2 regions of the Mesorhizobium sp. CA7 genome follow, and region 2 is predicted to be linked to the other one. Evidence: riboswitches for the same ligand, from Rfam matches in the RefSeq annotation. Region 2 holds a riboswitch; the other holds the start of a gene.
What was found. Region 2 has a riboswitch for S-adenosylmethionine ahead of LB552_RS06755 (O-succinylhomoserine sulfhydrylase). Riboswitches for the same ligand answer to the same signal wherever they lie in the genome.
Positions count from the first base shown of each region.

Region 1: it holds a riboswitch for S-adenosylmethionine, as region 2 does, so the genes downstream of both, metX (homoserine O-acetyltransferase MetX) here and LB552_RS06755 (O-succinylhomoserine sulfhydrylase) in region 2, are expected to answer to the same signal.

Region 1 covers NZ_JAIUHH010000011.1:78,256-81,655, reverse strand. Annotated here, with positions in the region: gene LB552_RS19380 (prephenate/arogenate dehydrogenase family protein) at 1-9, opposite strand, end outside; gene hisC (histidinol-phosphate transaminase) at 16-1,119, opposite strand; SAM riboswitch at 1,266-1,343, shown strand; gene metX (homoserine O-acetyltransferase MetX) at 1,441-2,610, shown strand; gene metW (methionine biosynthesis protein MetW) at 2,669-3,283, shown strand; gene LB552_RS29900 (Stf0 family sulfotransferase) at 3,306-3,400, shown strand, end outside.
Region 2 covers NZ_JAIUHH010000002.1:426,362-429,761, reverse strand. Annotated here, with positions in the region: gene araD1 (AraD1 family protein) at 1-51, shown strand, start outside; gene LB552_RS29605 (hypothetical protein) at 238-360, shown strand; gene LB552_RS06760 (2'-deoxycytidine 5'-triphosphate deaminase) at 538-1,632, opposite strand; SAM riboswitch at 1,749-1,826, shown strand; gene LB552_RS06755 (O-succinylhomoserine sulfhydrylase) at 1,883-3,073, shown strand; gene LB552_RS06750 (ceramide glucosyltransferase) at 3,155-3,400, opposite strand, start outside.

The DNA.
Region 1 (3,400 bases), on a different contig from region 2:
TGACGCCATGGTGTTCTAGCTTTTCAGGAAGGTCTTAAGCGCATCGATGACGCCGCGATTGGCTTCCTCGGTGCCGACGCTCATGCGCAGCGCATTGGGGAAGCCGTAGCCGGTGACGCGGCGAAGGATGTAGCCGCGGGCGCTCAGATAATCATCCGCGGCCGCCGCTGAATGTTTGTTGCCGTCGGGAAAATGGATCAGCACGAAATTGCCGACGCTCGGCGTGACGCGCAGGCCGAGCCCGGTCAGCTCGGCGCTGAGCCAGGCCAGCCATTTCTCGTTATGCGCCACGCTGCGCTCGATATGGGCACGGTCGCGGATCGCGGCGATGCCAGCCTCGATCGCTGTGGCGTTGACGTTGAAGGGGCCGCGAACGCGGTTGATCGCATCGACGATATGCGCCGGCCCGTACATCCAGCCGACGCGCGCGCCGCCGAGCCCGAGCTTGGAGAAGGTGCGGGTCATCACCACGTTCTCGGAACTGCCGGCGAGCTCGATGCCGGCCTCGTAGTCGTTGCGCCGCACATATTCGGCATAGGCCGCGTCGAGCACCAGGAGCACGTTCTTCGGCAATGCAGCGTGCAGCCGGCGCACTTCCTGGAACGGCACATAGGTGCCCGTCGGATTGTTGGGATTGGCGAGGAACACGATCCGCGTCGCCGGCGTCACCGCGGCCAAAATCGCGTCGATGTCGGCGCGCTCCTCGGTTTCCTTGACCGCCACCGGCTTGGCGCCGGCCGCCTGGATATAGATCTTGTAGACCATGAAGGCGTGCTCGGTGAACACGGCCTCGTCGCCCGGCGCAAGATAGCTCTGCGCCAGCAGCCCCAGGATCTCGTCGGAGCCGTTGGAGCAGATGATGTTGGCCGGGTTCAGCCCATGCACCTCGGCGATCGCCTCGCGCAGCCGGCGGGCAGAGCCGTCCGGATAGACATCGAGCTTCGCCGCCACTTCGCGCGCGGCCTCGATCGCTTTCGGCGAGGGCCCGAGCGGATTTTCGTTCGCCGACAGCTTGTAGACTTTCGCCACGCCGGCCGGCGCGGTGCTTTTTCCCGGTACATAGGCCTCGATGTCCATGATGCCCGCGCGGGGCGTCGGACGGGGCTGATCCTGCTTCATGTCACAAATCCGTCGAGAAGGCCTTCAAGGCCGCAGCGGAAATACAGGCCACGGGCTGGAATGTCGAGTGCCGCCGGCTGGCACCCGTATCCGGTCGCGAGGAGGCCACCCGTTGACGAAGCGCGGCGCTGGTCCTAGAAGGATTGCCAGACTCCCGTGGTGATTTGGCCGGTCGGCTTGCAGCCACGTTAAACAATTCGCTAAAGGGCCGTTTGCAACCCTGTAACCGGCTTTGCGACGGCAATGCCGGTTTTTTATTGTCCGCTGCCGGCCGGACACCGCGTCGGGACGAAACCGATGCGGGACAGGATGAGGACGGACATGGCCGCTCAGCGTGCTGCAAGAACCAACGACGAGGCCGACCATCCGTCGAGCCCGGTGCTGCGGTTCGGCCCCGACAAGCCGCTGAAGCTCGACGCCGGCACCTTTCTTGCGCCCTTCCAGATTGCCTACCAGACCTATGGCACGCTCAACGACGCGCGTTCCAATGCCATCCTCGTCTGCCATGCGCTGACCGGCGACCAGCATGTCGCCAACACCAATCCGGTGACCGGCAAGCCGGGCTGGTGGGAAGTGCTGATCGGGCCCGGCAGGATCATCGATACCAACCGTTTCTTCGTCATCTGCTCCAATGTCGTCGGCGGCTGCCTCGGCTCGACTGGTCCGGCCTCCACAAACCCGGCGACCGGCAAGCCCTACGGGCTCGACCTGCCGATCATCACCATACGCGACATGGTGCGCGCGCAGACGATGCTGGTCGATCATTTCGGCATCGAGAAGCTGTTTTGCGTCCTTGGCGGCTCGATGGGCGGCATGCAGGTTCTTGAATGGGCGGCGAGCCATTCGGAGCGCGTGTTCTGCGTCCTGCCCATCGCCACCGGCGCCCGCCATTCCTCGCAGAACATCGCCTTCCATGAAGTCGGCCGACAGGCCGTCATGGCCGATCCCGACTGGCATGGCGGCAAATATCTCGATTTCGGCAAGCGGCCGGAAAAAGGGCTCGCCGTCGCGCGCATGGCCGCTCATATCACCTACCTTTCGGAAGCCGCGCTCCACCGCAAGTTCGGCCGCAATTTGCAGGACCGCGAGGCGCTCACCTTCGGCTTCGACGCCGATTTCCAGATCGAGAGCTATCTGCGCCATCAGGGCATGACTTTCGTCGACCGCTTCGACGCCAATTCCTACCTCTATCTGACCCGCGCGATGGACTATTTCGACCTTGCCGCCGATCACGGCGGGCGCCTCGCCGACGCCTTCGCCGGCACCAAGACGCGTTTTTGCCTGGTTTCCTTCACCAGCGACTGGCTGTTCCCGACCGAGGAGAGCCGATCGATCGTGCATGCCTTGAACGCGGCGGGCGCTTCCGTATCCTTCGTCGAGATCGAGACCGATCGCGGCCACGACGCCTTCCTGCTCGATGAGCCGGAGCTGTTCGCGGCCATCAACGGCTTCATCGCCTCCGCCGCCCGCGCCAGGGGGCTCAGCCTATGACCCCGACAAGTCGCCGACTTTTCGGACCGGGATCATGCGCTATGCAGGAGGCGAAGCCATGAGCGTCAATCGCGCCCAGCGTGTCGACCTCGATGTCGTCACCGATCTCATCCCGGCCAATTCGCGCGTCCTCGATGTCGGCTCGGGCGACGGACTGCTTCTGGAGCTCCTGCAGGCGACCAAGCAGGTCGACGGCCGCGGGCTGGAACTGTCGCAGCGCGGCGTCAACGAATGCGTGGCGCGCGGCCTTTCCGTCGTTCAGGGCGATGCCGACAAGGACCTCGAATTCTATCCCGACAAGGGCTTCGATTTCGTCGTGCTCTCACAGACCCTGCAGGCGACCCGCAACCCGAAGCTGGTGCTCGACGAGCTGCTTCGTATCGGCAACCGCGCCATTGTGTCCTTCCCCAATTTCGGCCACTGGCGCGTGCGCTTCTCGCTGTTGGTCAAGGGCAGGATGCCGGTCACCAAGGACCTGCCCTACTCCTGGTACGACACGCCCAACATCCATTTCTGCACCATCCGCGACTTCGTCAATCTGTGCGAAGAGCTCGGCGCGACCGTCGAGAAGGCAACCGCGCTCGACGCCAACGGCCAGAAGATCGGCCTGTCGATGCCCTGGTGGTTCTGGAATTTTTTTGGTCAGCAGGCGGTGTTTTTGCTGAGGCGATGACGGAAATTCGTTTCTTTCGTCGATCGCCGGCAGTGGTGGAAATCCCCCGAATATTCTTTCCGAAATACGGGCGGGAATTCTCGTCTGCACATCGCCGCGCAGCGGTAGCAATCATCT
Region 2 (3,400 bases):
AATCCGCTGGAGATCGAGAAGCCGGTCAAGGTGGCGGTGAAGGCGCTGTAGCGCCGATCTCCCGGTGACTGGCAGGCCAGAGGGGCGCGAAGGAAGCTGCCTCTTCCACTTCGTCATTCTAGGGCGGAGCAAGGAGCGAAGCGACGCGCGCAGACCCTAGAATCCATGCCGTGACATTGGGCGTAGACTGCTGCCGTCCAGAATAACCGTTGGCGCAGCGCCAGCTAAGATCGCAACATGACAGGCTATGTTTACATGACCGCGAGCCAGAAGGTGGCACGCTATTTCGGTGTCGCCAACGACCTTACCCACCGCATGCCCGGGCACAAGACCGGCCAAGGCTCCAGAAGATCATCCTGAATGGTTCGAGTTCTCTCGCGGAATTGGCTGGTGAGCGTTCGGCACCGTGGCGGCGCTCAGGCGTCACGGCATGGATTCTAGGGTCTGCGCGCGTCGCTTCGCTCCTTGCTCCGCCCTAGAATGACGAAGAACAGATGGGACGGCGCGTCCCCTTCCGGACATCTCCCCACTTGGACCTCACCGCGCTGCCCGAAAATGCTTGGAGAGCTTCAGGCCCTGCGCCTGATAGTTCGAGCCGAGTTCGGTGCCGTAAAGCGCCTGCGGGCGTTTCAGCATATGCTCGTAGACGAGACGGCCGACGATCTGGCCGTGGTCGAGGATAAAAGGCACCTCGTGGCTGCGCACTTCAAGCACCGCGCGGCTGCCGCTGCCGCCGGCGGCGGAGTGGCCGAAGCCCGGATCGAAGAAGCCGGCATAGTGGACGCGGAACTCGCCGACCAGCGGATCGAAGGGTGTCATCTCGGCGGCATAGAGCGGCGGCACGTGCACGGCTTCTCGGCTGACCAAGATATAGAATTCGTCCGGATCGAGCACCAGTTCGCCGGCGCCGCTCTTGTAGATCGGCTCCCAGAAATCGACGACATCCTGGGCGGCGCGCTTGTCGACGTCGACCAGTCCGGTGTGGTGCTTGCCGCGGTAGCCGACAAGGCCGTCTTTGTCGCCGTCGAGATCGATGGAGAGCGCGATGCCGCCGCCTGAAATATTGGGCGGCTCGGTGGCGACCAGCATCTCGGCGCGGTGAAGTTCGCGCAGCTCATTCTCCGAGAGCACCGCGTTGCCGGTGCGGAAGCGGATCTGCGACAGCCGCGAGCCGGCGCGCACGACGATCGGGAAGGTGCGCGGGCTGACCTCGAGATAGAGCGGCCCGCGGTAGCCGGCGGCAATCTTGTCGAACTCATGGCCGCGATCGGTCATGACGCGCGTGAATATGTCGAGACGGCCGGTCGAGCTCTTCGGATTGGCCGAGGCGGATACGTTCGCCGGCAGCGCCAGGCTCTCGAGCAGCGGCACGATATAGACGCAGCCGGTTTCCAGCACCGCGCCCTCGGCAAGGCTGATCTCGTGCAGCTTCAGCCGCTCGAGCTTGTCGACGACCCGATGATCCGGACCCGGCAGGAACGAGGCACGCACGCGAAACGCCTTGTCGCCGAGCCTTAGATCGAGGCTGGCCGGCTGGATCTGGTCGGCGTCCAGCGCGCGCGGCGACTTCAGCGCCTTCGCCTCGAACAGCGCTGCGATGTCCTGATCCGGAAGAATGCCTGTTTGCCGCAAAGGCTGGCTCCGTTCACAAGGCCGGGCGAGGATCTAAGCAGGCTCTTGCCGCCCGGCTGGTACAAACCTCTTAATGAAGCCGGCAATTGACGCAAGCGCGGCGCGGGTCTAAAGGGTCGTTATCCCGTGGTGATTTGGCCGGTCGGCTTGCAGCCACGTTAAACAAGTCGCTAAAGGACCGTCGAGCCGCAAGGCTATATGGACCGGTTGCGACTTCGCGGCCGGTTTTTTTGTGTCTGAAAGCAGGGCTATGAGCACCAAGAAGCGCAACTGGAAACCTCAGACGGCACTCGTGCATGGCGGAACGTTGCGTTCCGGTTTCGGCGAGACATCCGAGGCGATGTATCTCACCCAAGGCTATGTCTACGAGACGGCGCAAGCGGCGGAAGCCCGCTTCAAGGGCGAAGAGCCGGGCTTCATCTATTCGCGCTACGCCAACCCGACCGTCGACATGTTCGAAAAGCGCATGTGCGCGCTGGAAGGCGCCGAGGATGCCCGCGCCACCGCTTCCGGCATGGCCGCAGTAACCGCCGCGCTGCTCTGCAGCGCCAAGGCCGGAGATCATATCGTCGCGGCGCGCGCCCTGTTCGGCTCCTGCCGCTGGGTGGTCGAGACGCTGGCGCCGCGCTACGGCATCGAGGCGACGCTGGTCGACGGCACCGACATCGCCAATTGGGAAAAGGCGATAAGGCCGAACACCAAGCTGTTCTTCCTGGAAAGCCCGACCAACCCGACGCTGGAGGTGGTCGACATCGCGGCCGTCGCCAGGCTCGCCAATTCGATCGGCGCCAGGCTGATCGTCGACAATGTCTTCGCCACGCCGCTGCAGCAGAAGCCCCTGCTGCTCGGCGCCCATATCGTCGTCTATTCGGCGACCAAGCACATAGACGGCCAGGGCCGCTGCCTGGGCGGCGTCATCCTGTCGGACAAGAAGTGGATCGACGAGAACCTGCACGACTATTTCCGCCACACCGGTCCCAGCCTGTCGCCCTTCAACGCCTGGACGCTGCTCAAAGGCCTGGAGACGCTGCCGCTGCGCGTGCGTCAGCAGACCGAGAGCGCCGGCAAGATCGCGGATTTCCTTGCCGGCCGACCGGAGATCGCCCGTGTCATCTATCCGGGTCGCGCCGATCATCCGCAAGCGGATATCGTCAAGAAGCAGATGTCGGGAGGCTCGACGCTGATCTGCCTCGACGTCAAAGGCGGCAAGCAGGCGGCCTTTGCCTTCCAGAACGCGCTCGACATCGTGCTGATCTCGAACAATCTCGGTGACGCCAAGAGCCTGATCACCCATCCGGCGACGACGACGCACAAGAACCTGAGCGACGAGGCCCGCGCCGAGCTCGGCATCGGGCCAGGCACGCTGAGGCTCTCCGTCGGCCTGGAGGACAGCGACGATCTGCTGGAAGACGTGGAACAGGCGCTGAAGGCAGCAAAATAGAAGCCTGAGAACGCCGCGGCCCGAGCCTTCCAGAGCCGCAATTCCGGACGGAAAACCGTTTCACACTTTCCTGGAATTGCTCTAGGCGAGCTCCTCCAGCTCGGTCATCGCCTTGGTGCGGATGGTCATGGCGTTGCCACGCCATTCGACGGCGCCGCCGAACCAGGCGCGCGCCCAGATGGCCGGCAGCAGGGCATCGCGCACAATCATCGCGGTGACGCTGCGTGGCGACAGGTACCAGCCCTTCGCAAAGGCCAGCAGCCATTCCGGCAGGTAGGCGATCGCCAGCACGCCCAAGGCCGTCGTGGGCAGGCTGACGCCGGCGCT